DNA from 2 places in the Butyrivibrio fibrisolvens genome. Region 2 is predicted to be linked to the other one. Evidence: riboswitches for the same ligand, from Rfam matches in the RefSeq annotation. Region 2 holds a riboswitch; the other holds the start of a gene.
The links. Region 2 has a riboswitch for FMN ahead of ribD (bifunctional diaminohydroxyphosphoribosylaminopyrimidine deaminase/5-amino-6-(5-phosphoribosylamino)uracil reductase RibD). Riboswitches for the same ligand answer to the same signal wherever they lie in the genome.
Positions count from the first base shown of each region.

Region 1 (7,868 bases), 1.2 Mb from region 2:
GGCCTTCTGTGTGAGAGAGCCGGGCACAAGTGTCTTCATATACCTGTTGATAGGGACGGCCTGGATGTATCTGTGCTGGAAGGAACAAGCGTAAGACTTGTTAATATCTCGCCATCTCACCATTTCCCTACAGGTGTTGTCATGTCTGCCGGCAGGAGGGCTCAGCTTGTAGACTGGGCTGAAAGGGAAGATGCCTATATAGCAGAGGATGACTACGATTCAGAGTTTAGATTTTCAGGAAGGCCTATTTCTCCTATTGCTGCTGCATATCCTGAAAGGGTCATTTACATGAATACATTTACAAGAACCCTGGCTCCGTCTATAAGGATAGCCTTCATGGTCCTTCCGGATAAACTAATGGATCGTTACAGGCAGAAATTATCGTTTTACTCAGGGACGGTTTCTTCTTTTGAACAGCTGGTTCTGGCAGAATTTATAAATGGAGGATACTATGAACGTCACCTTTCCAGAATGAGGAATTATTATGGCAAAAGGCGTGAAAGCATCATGAGATTATTTGAATCCAAAGAAAAGGGTTCTATCAATAGGAATGATACTAAAGAAAAATATGATGATACTAAAGAGACTCATGACAATACTCATGCTGACAGATCCTATATCCAAAAACAAAAAGAAAACAGTGAAACAGGTATATTTGTACCGATAAAGGATGTTGCAGGTCTTAGAATAGTCCTAAAGGCTCCTGATAGCCTTGATGATGAGAAGTTTATAAAAGCATTGTCATATAAGGGAATAAAGCTGTCTTGCATAAACGACTATTGTTATAGCCATAACAGCCAATATGATCACCATTTCCTTGTAAGCTTTGGCGCAGCTAGTGAAGCTGATTTTGCAAAAGCTCTACCCTTAATGGAAAAGGCGGCAATGGAATGCATGTAGAAGAATGAATGATCATGAACAATATATATCACAAAAACGTTTGTTATGAATCGAATAAAAGATTTTTCAAAAAAGTACTTGCATTTATCTTAAGGTTGTAGTAAAGTATCTTTTGTTGCAAGGAACGACAGCAACAAAAGATAATAAAGATGCGCTGCTAGCTCAGTTGGTAGAGCACCTGACTCTTAATCAGGTTGTCCAGGGTTCGAGACCCTGGCAGCGCACGCCGAGTACTGTTTCATGAGTATAGCTCATGGGGTGGTACTTTTTTTTTCATGTTTGAGGATTGTCTGAGCTTCTGAGAAACGGAACAATCCGGTAGTCATATGGCGTCAATAGGAACTTTTGACACCTACATCATATTATTAGGTCAATTTAAAAAATCCCAAATGAAAAATCCCCGGTCCTTAGAAGGATACCGGGGATGCATTTGGTCCGCTTTTAATATCACAGTTACCTTCCAGCGTGTTGGCTGCTGCCAGGTACTCTGCATATGATTTTGATTTTAGTATATTCTTTATGTAGCCTTCTGAACCTTCGAAAGACTGTGACATGTAGAACCACATCTCTTTCATCTTGTTGAAGACATTATTGCCGTCTTTAAGATTCTCTTTGTACATAGCTTCCATAGCGCGTCTGAACTCTTTGAACTCAGCCTTGTCCATGTGACTTCCGCCTTTGATCTGGCGAGCAAGAGAAGGATCAGCTACGATGCCTCTTCCGAGCATAACGGAAGATATTTTATTATCTGCAGAACCGGCTGTATTCATATGATAATGCAGAGTGATATCTTTTGATAGATCACCATTTATATCATGAATATCTAAGGTATCTTTGGTCATATCACCTATATCATGAAGACCAGAACCTTCCTTTAGCCCACCACTTACATCATGAAGATCTGAGCCTTCCTTATATCCATATCTATCATTGATATTATTGTAGTCATCCAGAGTAAATACATTGCCGTTGTAGCATACAGGGCAAGAGCTCATCATAAGAGCCTTTTCAAATACTTCCATATCAGGAACACCTTTATAGAACTGTTTCCTGATACGTGGGTGTATAGTCAGCTCCTTGATAGGGTATCTGGCATATATCTTGGACAGATGCTCCATCTCAGATGCGTCAAGATACCCGATCCTGGTCTTAACTGATAGTTTTCGTGCATCATCGCCTAGAGAATCGAATACTTCGTCAAAGAAGGTACCTAGCTTATCAGGCTCTTTTAAAAATCCTGAACCTCTACCCTTAGCTGTAACTGTGCCGGATGGACATCCAAGATTGAGATTGATTTCATCATAGCCCATGGAGGTGAGCTTTTTGAAGATCCATATGAGCTCTTTGGAACTGTTGGCCAGAACCTGAGGTACGACCCTCATCCCTTCGTTGTTGGCAGGATCTATCTCCCTCTCATCACGCTTTTTGATATAGTGATCGGGAAATACACTAATAAAAGGGGTGAAATATGTATCCACCCCTCCAAAATACTTATTGTGAAGCTGTCTGTACAGATATGTTGTGATGCCCTCCATGGGCGCATAATATATGTTCATCTATATAAATCCTAAAAATAACTTATTTACCGGCAAGGAACTTGTCGATGTGATCCTCAATGATCTTCATGAGTCTTGTTCTTGCTTCTACACTAGCCCATGCAATATGAGGTGTTATAAGAAGCTTAGTGCTGTCCTTGATCTTAAGAAGAGGATTGGACTCTTCGATTGGTTCAACAGAGAGTACGTCAAGACCCGCAGCACGGATAGTTCCGTTTTCAAGAGCATCAGCAAGATCCTTCTCGTTAACAATAGGACCACGTCCAAGGTTTAAGAGAATTGCAGATTTCTTCATCTTGGAAAGGGCGTCCTTATTAATCAGGTTGGCGGTTGCGTCATTAAGCGGTGCATGAATAGATATAATATCGGATGTTTCTAATAATTCGTCAAAAGAAACTTCCTTATATTCTGAGTCATGATTTTTACCAGAGGTTGAATAGTAGATTACATTGCATCCAAAAGCCTTGGCAACGCTTGCAACCTGTCTTCCGATAGCACCAAGACCGATTATACCATATGTCTTACCGCAGAGCTCTCCAAATCTTTTTTCAAAATGTGTGAACATAAAATCTTTGGTATATCCGTCTGTCTTAACATAGTTGTCATAGTATGCAAGGTTTTCAAAAAGATAGAACAAAAGAGCAAAGGTGTGCTGTGTAACTGTCTGAGTAGAATATCCTGCAACATTGCGCCATTCAATGCCTTTTGATGCAAGATAGTCAAGATCGAGATTATTGACACCTGTTGCTGTGACACATACAAGCTTTAGATTCTTGGCAGTTCCGATTGTCTTTTCATTGATCGGGACTTTGTTAAGGATGATAATATCTGCATCCTCGACCCTTGCAGGAACTTCCTCCGGCTTTGAGAAGTCATGTATCACAACTTCTCCAAATCTGTTAAAAGGGGTTAGATCAATATCTTCACCTATTGTTTTGCGGTCAAGAAATACGATTTTCATAAGTGGCCTCCATATTCTTAGATTGATATATTTACTTATCAATATTATTTTTAGATTTTGAAATAGACCTATGTCATTCATCATAATATATCGCCCTAAGACCTATTTCAAGATGAAAATACCTGTGGAGCAGTTGTATAAGTAAAAACTGAAAATTCGCCTTACCCCAAATGGTGGCGTATGTTTGGCAAGTGCTAAGTTTGAACAAAAATAAGTTGCAAAAAATTTATTTGACCTATTGACTCATATTACATTGCGTATTAACATAGCATTTGAAAACAAAATAAAACTTCGGGGTTGGGTGAGATTCCCTACCGGCGGTATAGTCCGCGAGCTTTGATAGCATGAACCGGTGTGATTCCGGTACCGACAGTAAAGTCTGGATGGAAGAAGGATATGCAGATCTTATGATCTGTAGGATTATGGATGAATTGTTAGCCCCGGATATATGCCGGAGCTTTTTTTGTATGTAACACAAAAGTCCGATATGTCCCAAACTGTGAATTTATGCTGGCAAAAGATGAAAATGCCCACAAAAATCACGCTTCTAAGGATACGCATTCATCCGGATTCCTAAATTCACAACGCAGGCGTAAAACCAATAATTCCCGAAAATAACACATGTGTACAGACATAGGAGGGATAAAGAAATGACCAATGGATTATTTGCTAGTATTGCAGAAAATGTAGAGTATTTGATAGGTTTTGCGATCATCATCGCAGCGGCCTTTGCAATCGCTATCGTATGTGAGAAGCTGGCACAGAAGATCAACGGAATTAAAGAGCCCATGCTCAGCACCAGAAAGGTAGTAGTTATAGGAACATTTGCAGCTATATCTGTTGTTCTTATGATGTTCGAGATTGCGCTTCCTTTTGCACCATCTTTCTATAAGCTGGATCTTTCTGATCTTCCTGCTCTTATCGGTGCATTTTCATTTGGGCCGATGGCAGGCGTTATGATCGAGTTTGTGAAGATTCTCTTAGAGCTTGTTATTAGAGGAACTTCTACAGCATTTGTAGGAGAACTTGCCAATTTTGTTATAGGATGCTGCTTCATACTTCCGGCATCTATTATCTATACTTTCAAAAAGACCCGCACTATGGCGCTTATATCCTGTATTATCGGAACACTTGTTATCACTATTGTAGGAAGCCTTATGAACGCATTCTACCTGCTCCCTGCGTATAGCGCACTGTACGGAATGCCTATAGATGCATTTGTAGGAATGGGTGCTGAAGCTAATAATAACGTTACAAGTATCTGGACACTTGTATTGTACTGTGTAGTTCCTCTCAATCTTATCAAGGGCGGTATTGATTCTATTATTACAGTATTTGTATATAAGAGGATCAGCGTAATCCTTAAGAATGTTACATTTGTACCGGCTTCAAGAAAGAAAACATATGCAGAATAATTTTTTTGGAGCTTATGATCTGAATTTGATAGATCATCTGTATAGTAGGCAGTGGCAGTTTATAATGTCACTGCTTATATTTTTAGTTAAAGAGAAAAAGGCAGTGTACAAATGCCCCCGGATATTGCACCTACTAAGCAGGAAGCTATAAATAAAGTCTTAGATAATTCCGATATACAAATTGAGATAGTGTCGTCGATTTAGTGTACGGATTCTTTTGTATTTAATTAAATGTGAATGATCCGGCACACTGGTAAAAGTAGTAGTTGCAAGGATGCGTATATAGAGATTGCTTCACCGGATATGATCAGTGATAGAAGCGTATATCTCTTAGGAAAGGAGTCTGTTATGGCATTATCAAATGATATCGCGCGTATAAGCGCGGCACAGTCTATGTATGACACTTCGTCATACAATAAATCCGTCAAAAAAGAAGAGCAGTCAGATAAAACCAAAGCAGCTGAAAACAAGAATACACCAAAGGTTACAGGCAGGACAGTAGGTGATGTTCAGTTAAGTGAAAAGGCTGCAAAGTTCTATGAGAAGTTTAAAGCCAAATTTCCCGGCATGGACTTCGTCCTGGTATCCAAGGATATGAAAGAACAGGTCGAGGCCAATGCTGCTGCATATGGCAAGGCCAATAAGACAGTAGTTCTTATCGATGATGAGAAAATCGAGAGAATGGCTAATGATGAGAAGTATGCAAGCAAGATAGAAGCAACTATCAAAGGTGCAGAAGCTCAGATCAAAGCCCTTAGTAGCGGTCTTGCATCTACAGGAGCAGATGTTCAAGGATACGGCATGAAGATTAATGATGACGGCACAGCTACACTTTTTGCAACATTAAAGAACTCTTCAAAGGCTCAGAAAGCCCGCATTGAGAAAAAAGCAGCCAAGAAGAAGGCGGAAGAAAAGGCAGCCAGGAAACTGGAAGAAAAGAAAGCCCATAAGAAGGATAAAGACAGGGATATCAGCAATAAACATATTAGCGATAAGGATGAAAAAGTTGCAGATAATACTAACAAAACAAGGGACAAAGATAGAATTCCTGATGAAGATGAGTATGTAACAATTACAGCAAATACCGCTGATGAACTCCTAAAAAAGATAGCAGATCAGGCTATGCTCTTTAGAAGCGACAGCGTCAGAACACAGGAAGAAATGATGGTAGGACAGCACTTTGATTTTAACATATAGACTACCGCCAGTATTTTGATTTTTAACTAATACTACCCAACTTGGACGGACCTGCCCCTGCAAAGACTTTGGAGATGCCGGTCCGTTCAAGTGGGTGGTTTTAGTTTTGCAAAAGCAGGGATTGCCTCTACAGATCAATCCCTGCTTTTGTTACGCTATATAGGAATAAGACATCGCCCTCCATAAGCACCAGATTGCCTCTTGGTACGAGGGGCCTATTACCACGTCTTATCATCACGATAAAAGTAGTTCTGGAGATATCAAGCTCATCAATCCTTAGGCCTATCCAGGAGTGCCCGTATTCAAGTTTCATCTCTTTGAAATTGATGAACTTGTCCTTCTGAAGCGGTTCAGATCCCAGAACGAGCTGGTCTCCTTCATGAATAAGGGTATTGCCTTTGGGGATGGAAGTTTTGTTATTTCTTTGAAGAGCAGCGATTATGATGTTGTCAGGAAGATGCAGGTCTTTAATATATTTGCCGGCCCAGTCATCGTTTTCGGTGATCTTGACCTGAATGAAGTTGAGCTCAGTATCAGTAGAATCTCCTACTGTGGATAGATGAGTATACTGCTCGACGAATCCGGCGCTTATGATACCTGTTGGGATAGCTACAATTCCTACCCCAAGAAAAGCAATGATGATACCAAAGAACTTACCAAGTGTAGTCACAGGATATATATCACCATATCCTACAGTCAGAAGTGTGGACATAGACCACCATACACCGGAGAAAGCGTTGGAGAATACTTCCGGCTGTGCGTCATGCTCCAGTGAATACATGCAAAGACTTGAACCCAGCATTAGTACCAGGATTATAAATACAGAAGACATAAGCTGCTGACTTTTACTCTTTATAACATCTGTGATAACATTCAGAGAATCATAATATGCATTGATCCTGAAGAGCCTCAAGATCCTGGCAACTCTGAACATCTTGAAGGCAACAGCGCCGTTTGGAAACATGAAGGGCAGATAGTAAGGAAGGAATGATAGGATATCAATTATTCCGTCCAGTGAAAAGATATATTTTTTTATAGCACCCGCTTCAGTTTCTTTGGGAAAATGGCACTTGGCAGTATATATTCTTAATATACAATCTATTGCAAAAAAGCTACAGTGACAACTTCAATAATATGGAATATGTCTCCATATTGAGCCTGCAGATTGTCAAAAGTCGCCATGACCGAAGCCCCAAGATTAAGTAATAGAGCAGATATGCTTAATATGTCATACATCTGATTGACCGGCTCATCGACAACACCAACCGATACCATCTTGAAGACCCTGTTTCTTATATTTCGCTTTCTTATCATACTTTCGTGTTTGGAATCTGTTTTTTTCACATCAAACCTCGTGTCTGGAAGTTTTAGTTTTATATAGAAAAAAGTATATGAAAAATTTTCTCTTGACTGTATATACTATAGTTTAGCATCTTTTGGACAACTATGATATGCGATAATATCAGATTGTTTGACCGGTACTGAGTTTTCAAATGTACATAAAAGCGATATAATTAAAGATGATAATTAGTTTTATGACTAATTGACCGATATTATCTGTATAAATTATCAACTGAAGCTACCACCTTTTTGTGAAACTGGGGAGTTATCAGATACCCGGTTGATCCATGTATAGCCATAAGTGGCAGGAGGGCGTATGTTTATCTGCATGTCATGTCAGGACAATTCCGAAAAGACTACAACAGAGATCTGTGAATTTCGCGGGATAAGGTATGATAATCGTTATAAGACCGCTGTGATATCAACAGAGCATGAGAACCACGATTACATCGTGCCTATGACTGAGACCAGATATGAACAGCTGGTTGATGAACTTGC
Region 1 is NZ_CP065800.1:3,389,635-3,397,502, reverse strand. It holds gene I7804_RS14150 (PLP-dependent aminotransferase family protein) at 1-900, shown strand, start outside; tRNA gene I7804_RS14145 (tRNA-Lys) at 1,052-1,124, shown strand; gene I7804_RS14140 (tRNA dihydrouridine synthase) at 1,308-2,456, opposite strand; gene I7804_RS14135 (D-2-hydroxyacid dehydrogenase) at 2,479-3,417, opposite strand; FMN riboswitch at 3,701-3,816, shown strand; gene I7804_RS14130 (ECF transporter S component) at 4,068-4,832, shown strand; gene I7804_RS14125 (DUF6033 family protein) at 5,181-6,029, shown strand; gene I7804_RS14120 (ion transporter) at 6,157-7,113, opposite strand; gene I7804_RS14115 (hypothetical protein) at 7,128-7,373, opposite strand; gene I7804_RS14110 (hypothetical protein) at 7,687-7,868, shown strand, end outside.
Region 1: linked by a shared signal. The riboswitch ahead of I7804_RS14130 (ECF transporter S component) and the one ahead of ribD (bifunctional diaminohydroxyphosphoribosylaminopyrimidine deaminase/5-amino-6-(5-phosphoribosylamino)uracil reductase RibD) in region 2 are both predicted to bind FMN.

Region 2 (7,868 bases):
ACATGCAGCACGCAGTTAAGATCTCCGAATTCAAGGAATCTGATACAAAAGGTATATATTATATAGACCTTAACCTTGATGGAGCTAAGATATATCCCGGTGGACAGAGCGAATGCAAGTGTGAGCTTCAGATAAGAGTATCAGCTCCCGGCAAGTGGGACTATTCTAAGAGTCCTTGCGTTGCAGGCCTTGGCGGCACAAGCAATAGCCAGATGACAGCACCAACAGGTATGCAGTTGTTCGAAGGATCCAAGCTTGTAATAGGTGAAGGCTATGCTCCTGAACCTGTTCAGGATCCCGATCCAACACCAGTTCCGGATCCAACACCAACACCCGATCCAGAGCCAATACCGGATCCTGATCCAACACCTACTCCCGATCCAGAGCCAACACCAGATCCAGAGCCAGTACCAGACCCTGATCCAACACCCACGCAGCTAGGTGAACTTACAGCTGATTATACAGTCAACAATTGGGGAAGTGGATATCAGGTTATTATCAAGGTTGAGAATAATTCCGATACTACAGTCGATGGCTGGACAGTCAAAGTTAAGAAGAGCGAAGTTACGATTGATTCAAGCTGGTGCGTCAAAGTTGCAGAGTCAGGTGATTACTATGTTATAACTCCTGAGGCCTGGAATTCTACATTACAGCCGGGTTCATCTACAGAATTCGGTATTCAGGGTGCAGGCAGTGTTAGTGAATCGATCAGCGTGACAGTAGAGTGAGGGAAAGGACAATCTCAATGCATAATATGAAAAGAGTTATTCGAAATAGAGCACTGGTCGGTATGCTGTCAGCTTGTATACTCACCTCACGACTATGGCCCATTTGTATATGCACAGAGCTGGTTCAAAAAAGACTTCACTGAGCAGACACTTCTTGATGACGTATGGTACGACAGATGGTTCTAATGGCAAGTTCATAGGTCTTGATCATGTTGTAGCTCTTGGAGACAACGGTGAAACAGTAACAGCTTATTATCGCTGATAAAAAGCATTGCAAAAAAGCATTGCAAAAAAGCATTGCAAAAAAGCATTGCAAAAAGCCTTGATAAGTTCAAAACATAGCTTATCAAGGCTTTTTAAATATTTGTCGTTTTATACAACACATTAGGAGAATGTAATGATAAAACTAAAACTCTCTTGATGTGATAATGATTTATAAAATGCAGGCACTGGCAAATCCCAAGGGATGAACACTTTTCTGATTTTGGTTTGCAGCACTTATGCAGTCTCTACCTCATCATTTTCAAGCTTTTCTCTTAATTCCCTTTCGTGAAGTTCCTGAATATCATCAATAGCTGACAGCATTGGCTTTATATTCTGGTGTAGGATATTACGCTGTACATAGTTGCGTGTGATCTTCATAACAGTACCGCTTAAGGAGATGACACCGATAAGGTTAGGTATAGCCATCATACCATTGAAGGTATCAGACAGATCCCATGCAAGTGTCAGATCCATAGTAGCGCCGAATACTATGAACACTACGAAGATTATATGGTAGAACTTAATATTTTTTCTTCCAAAGAGGTATTCAAAAGCCTTGCTTCCATACTGGCTCCAGCCAAGAGTTGTAGAGAAGGCAAAGAGCAGGATCGCAATAGCGATAAATGCATATCCAAACTTACCAAATACAGTAGAGAAGGCTTCTGCTACAAGAGCAGTAGACACCTGATCTGATATAACAGTTCCTGTTTCGAGATCCACAAGGCCGCTTGAAAGAACTGCAAATGCAGTAATAGTACATACGATAATAGTATCTGCAAATACTTCGAAGATTCCCCACATACCCTGAACTACAGGCTCTCTTACGTTAGAACTTGAGTGAACCATAACTGAAGAACCAAGACCTGCTTCGTTAGAGAACACACCTCTTTTCATACCCCACTGAACAGCCATAGCTACGCCGCTGCCTACAATACCGCCGCCTACAGCGCGCATACCAAAGGCACTCTTGATGATGGAAGTAAATACAGCACAGAACTGATCGATGTGCACAAGGCATACGATGATAGCACATATCATATAGATGATAGCCATGAATGGGACGAGCTTCTCTGTAACAGAAGCAATCCTCTTAAGACCACCTACTATAACAAGGGCTGCAATGATCATAAGAAGGATACCAGTGACTATGCTGGGAACACCAAAAGCGGTATTCATATTAACAGCGATAGAATTGATCTGGCCCATGTTGCCTATACCAAAAGAAGCGAATATACAGAATATACTAAAAAGAACAGCAAGTATAGAACCGATATACCTGCATCCTGGCTTTGAACCAAGACCATCGCTAAGGTAGTACATGGCACCGCCGCACCATTCATTGCGTTCATTTCTTCTGCGGTAGTAGATACCAAGGACATTTTCTGAGAAATTGGTCATCATTCCAAAGAAAGCGACGATCCACATCCAGAATATTGCACCGGGACCTCCGGAAACGATGGCAGCAGCAACACCTGCGATATTGCCGGTTCCTATCGTAGCTGCAAGGGCAGTACATAGGCTCTGGAACTGGGATATCTGCGTGTCATTCTTCTTAGTATGCGCAGTTACATGAGAGTCTTTGAATATTCCGCCGATGGTATTGGATATCCAGTGCTTGATATGTGATATCTGGAAAAAGCGGGTAAGGCATGTCATAAGGATTCCGGTTCCTACCAAGAGGATAAGCATTGGAAGTCCCCATACAAAGCCGTTTACAGCGTTGTTGACGTTTTCTACCGTAGATAAAAAATTATTCATAATACTCTCCGTTCCTGTAATCTAGTGTGCTGACTCATTTATATTTGACCAAATATGAATGAGTTGGTGCACTGGCATCGATGTGGCATTAAAAAAGCAATATCCAAGTAATGCATAAACATGCACTTCTTTACTTTACCACATTAAAACAACAAAATAAAGAGAAAAAATGTCCATACATAAAAACATTTGTCTTTGCTGGACGTATTTTTTGTTAAAATTTTACATACCAATCAAACTGGTATTAATTATTTTTGCATAATTGGTAATATCATCAAGATCAGATCAGTGTTATATTATCTGAAACAAAAAGTCTGAGTGAATAATATCTCATCCATCTTTTGACATGCTTCATTATCTATCGTCATATGATGGCTAAGGAAACTTATGACACCTGACCCATATGATATTAATTCGCTTATAAAGGGAGGACATTATGAAAAAGACAGAAAAGAACCAAAGACTATTAAAGCTTGCATATGCAGGTCTTATGGCTGCACTTTGTTATGTAGGATATACAGTATTTCCTGCAATAGATGCGGCGGGAACCAAGATTCATGTAGGTAATGCATTTGTTGTGCTTGGAGCACTGCTTCTTGGCGGCGTATATGGCGGCTTTGCAGGTGCTATTGGACTTTCAATAGCGGATATCCTCGGCGGATTTGCAGCAACAGCTCCCAGAACATTTATCTGTAAGCTGCTTATAGGACTTATCGTAGGCCTTGTTGCACATAAAGTTGCAAGCATATCCCACAATCATGATAAGGCTTATATTGTAAGATGGTCCATAATTGCAGCAGTAGCCGGTCTTGCTTTTAACTGCGTGTTTGAGCCGATCCTTAAATATATCTGGTATACCATTCTCATACCTAATGCAGACAAAGCCCAGTCAGCCATCGGTTCACTTCTTGCAGTTACCAGTACAGTGACTGTTATCAATGCTGTTACCAATTCCATAATAGGAGTGATCATATATCTTGCACTTCGTCCTGTTCTATTTAAGACAGGTCTTCTTGGAGCAGTAGATGGAAACTATTCTGAATCCAAAACAGTTGCATAAAAATGTATTTGACAAGTATATAAAAACTAATCTATACTATGTGGCGTAAGCTTATGCTTACATAAAATTAAATACTAATAATAAACTTCGGGGCTGGGTGCGATTCCCAACCGGCGGTATAGCCCGCGAGCCTTATGGCATGACCTGGTGAGATTCCGGGGCCGACAGTAAAGTCTGGATGAGAGAAGTAGGATTACCTTCGTACTTGTATCTATAGTTATAAGATTATATCAATATTGATGATATAGCTATTATTGTATGTAGCTACTTATTATCGGATTAGTAGTATTATCATAATTACTATTTATTGATATAAATACAGATATAGTATATGAATCTTTAAGATGGTGATGTGTCTCTTTCCGAAGGGGCACATTTTTTATTGGTTCTAAGGGGATAATTCTTATCATATTAGTCGGTATTCTTCTGGGCTTATAATATCTAAGCCATTTACTCATCATCTTATCGGATTCCCATATCCCCGAAGAAAAGGGGGAACAATTGAATCAAAACAACCTAGTATGCACTGCTTCGCAGTATGTTAATTCCTCAATAGAATCTGATCTTGATCCGCAATATATGAGGCGAGCTATCGAACTGGCACTATCAGCCAAGGGACGTACTAATCCCAATCCCATGGTAGGAGCAGTGATAGTCAAGGATGGCAGAGTTATAGGTGAAGGCTATCATCACAGATATGGCGATCTTCATGCTGAAAGGGATGCTATAAGGCATCTTAAGGAAAGCGCTCAGGGTGGGACTATATATGTGACTCTTGAGCCGTGCTGTCATTATGGCAAACAGCCTCCCTGCACACTTGCCATAGTAGAAGCGGGGATAGAGAGAGTAGTTATAGGCTCAAGAGATCCTAACCCTCTTGTAGGTGGTAAGGGCACAGCCTTTCTAAGAGAGCATGGGATAGAAGTAGTAGAAGATTACCTAAAGGATGAGTGCGATGCTATAAACCCTGTTTTCTTCCATTATATTACTGGCAAAGAACCATATGTGGCCTTGAAGTACGCGATGACAGCTGATGGCAGGATCGCTACAGACTTTGGGGATTCCAAATGGATCACAGGAGAAAGTGCCAGGGCATACGTCCATGAGCTTAGGAACTACTACACAGGTATTCTTGTAGGGATAGGTACTGTTCTTACTGATGATCCGATGCTGACCTGCCGGCTTCCGGGAACCAGAAATCCTATAAGGATTGTCATGGATAGTCACTTGAAGATCCCCCTTGACTGCAATCTGGTAAAGACTGTAAATGAGGCGCCATTAATAGTTGCCTGCCTGGACAAGTATCTTCATGATGGGGCCGATGATCTGGAATATTCAGATGCTATTAGAAAAAAGATATCTGCGCTTAAGTCCATGGGAGTTACTGCGCTGGGAGTAGCTTCTAATGGTGAAGTAAGATGTGGTCAGGATGATCTTACGGATGCATCTAAGAATAGGCATGTAGATGAAGGCGAGCATATAAGTGTTGATGACCTTTTGCGTCAGCTTGGCCTGCTCCATATAGACGGGATACTGGTAGAAGGCGGCAAGCATATAAATGCAGCATTCCTTGAAGCCGGCAAAGTCAACAAGATATACACATTTGTTGGTGCGCAGATAGTAGGAGGTATAGGTATATATACACCTGTAGCAGATATCGGGATTACCAAAATGAAAGAGAGTATAAGATTGTCTGATCCAGAGATAAGAGCTTTTGATACAGATGTGCTGATCGAGTATGAAGTAAAACGAAAAAACAATAATGATAATGCCCCAGACAGAAGGTAAAACATATGTTCACAGGAATAATTGAAGAAAAGGGAAAGCTCCTTGCAAAGCATCTGCAAGGCACAAGCTCCTATATCCGAGTAGGAGCTCACATGGTTTTGGAAGGTACTAATATAGGAGACAGCATAGCAGTTAACGGCGTATGCCTTACAGTCACTTCCATGGACGATACATCATTCACGGCAGATGTCATGCCGGAAACCCTTAACAGGACAGGACTTGGAAGCCTTAAAACTATGGAGCATGTCAATCTTGAAAGAGCGATGGCAGCAGACGGTAGGTTTGGCGGTCACATAGTCAGTGGCCATATAGACGGAACGGGCAGGATCGTATCACTTATACGAGATAGCATAGCTATTCGCGTAACTATAGAAGCTTCTGAAGATATCTTAAGCCTGATCATAGAAAAAGGTTCCATCTGTATAGATGGCATCAGCCTTACTGTTACTGATGTTGGTAGTAAGACCTTCAGCGTATCAGTCATCCCACATACAGGATCCCAGACAACTCTTCTTGATAAGAAAAAAGGAGATATCGTCAATCTGGAAAATGATGTTATTGGAAAATATGTCATGAAGCTTCTGGGAATGACAGGCAGCCATGTCAAAGAAAACAGAAGTGATCTAAAAACGGAAGGTTTAACAGGATCTTCTCATAATACAAATACGCTGTCGCATAGCGGTATAACAATGGATTTTCTTGAAGAACACGGATTTTAATATACCACTCTACTAAAGTAACAAGACTGAGTAATGAATAGAAAGAAGGATAGAATATGAACCCAAATTTTGACCAGGCATCTGTAGTTAAGGCTCTTGAAGATCTTAAGAATGGCAAGATCATAGTAGTTGCAGACGATGATGACAGAGAGAATGAAGGAGACCTTATCTGCGCTGCAGAATATGCAACTCCGGAGAATCTCAACTTCATGGCCAGTATCGGTAAGGGCCTTATCTGCATGCCCATGAGCGGCGACATAGCAGCAAAGCTTAATATACCGATGATGGTAACAGACAATACAGACAATCACGAGACAGCATTTACAGTATCCATAGACCATGTAGATACCAGCACAGGAATCTCAGCTTACGATAGATCGCTTACAGCTATGAAGACAGTATCTGATGATGCAAAGCCCGAGGACTTCAGAAGACCTGGACATATGTTCCCTCTTGTGGCCAAAAAGGGCGGAGTCCTCATCCGTAATGGACATACCGAAGCAACCGTAGATCTGATGCGACTTGCAGGTCTTAAGGAGTGCGGCCTTTGTTGCGAGATAATGCAGGAAGATGGTCACATGATGAGAGCAGATGGGCTTAAGAGACTCTCAAATGAGTACGGACTTACTTTTATCACGATCAAAGATATCCAGGACTATATCAGAATCCATGAAAAGCACGTTGTAAGAGAGGCAACAGTCAATCTTCCTACGCAGTATGGCATGTTCAAGGCATACGGCTATGTCAGCGATGTTACAGGTGAGCACCACATCGCACTGGTTAAGGGCGATATAGGAGATGGAGAGGGTGTGCTGTGCAGGGTGCATTCTGAGTGCCTTACAGGTGATGTGTTCGGGTCCCTTAGGTGCGACTGTGGCAAGCAGCTCTCAGCGGCTCTTTCACAGATAGAGAAAGAAGGCAGAGGCATCCTTCTATACATGCGTCAGGAAGGAAGAGGCATAGGCCTTATCAATAAATTAAAAGCCTATGAACTTCAGGAACAGGGCAGAGATACAGTAGAAGCTAATCTGGAACTTGGCTTTGCACCTGACCTTCGCGAGTACTGGGTAGGAGCCCAGATACTAAGAGACCTTGGAGTTAAGTCCCTTAACCTCCTGACCAACAACCCCAGCAAAGTGTATGGCCTTGACGGACTGGGCCTTTCTATAAACAAGCGCATCCCAATAGAGATAGAAGCCCAGCAGTACGATGAGTTCTATATGCTTACTAAGGAAAAGAAAATGGGCCATATCTTCCTAAATGAGAGCACCAAGAAGATACAGCCCAAATATGCAGGATGAGTTCTTAAAACAAAAGCTAATAAAACTTGCAGAACAAAATCCAGAACAAAGAACTAATAATAATTGCAGGCTGAGATCTGAAAAAGTTAATAAAAATAATAACAATAGCATAAAATTAAAAAGTAAAGAAAGAAGGACATGAAATGAGCACAAATTTACTTGAAGGAAAACTTGTAGCAAAAGAAGGAATGAAAGTCGGAATCGTAGCATCCAGATTTAACGAGATCATTGTTAATAAGCTTGTTGGAGG
Region 2 is NZ_CP065800.1:449,563-457,430, reverse strand. It holds gene I7804_RS01880 (cellulose binding domain-containing protein) at 1-728, shown strand, start outside; gene I7804_RS19045 (hypothetical protein) at 838-990, shown strand; gene I7804_RS01870 (alanine/glycine:cation symporter family protein) at 1,227-2,750, opposite strand; gene I7804_RS01865 (ECF transporter S component) at 3,187-3,810, shown strand; FMN riboswitch at 3,890-4,004, shown strand; gene ribD (bifunctional diaminohydroxyphosphoribosylaminopyrimidine deaminase/5-amino-6-(5-phosphoribosylamino)uracil reductase RibD) at 4,390-5,598, shown strand; gene ribE (riboflavin synthase) at 5,604-6,317, shown strand; gene I7804_RS01850 (bifunctional 3,4-dihydroxy-2-butanone-4-phosphate synthase/GTP cyclohydrolase II) at 6,374-7,618, shown strand; gene I7804_RS01845 (hypothetical protein) at 7,608-7,760, shown strand; gene ribE (6,7-dimethyl-8-ribityllumazine synthase) at 7,762-7,868, shown strand, end outside.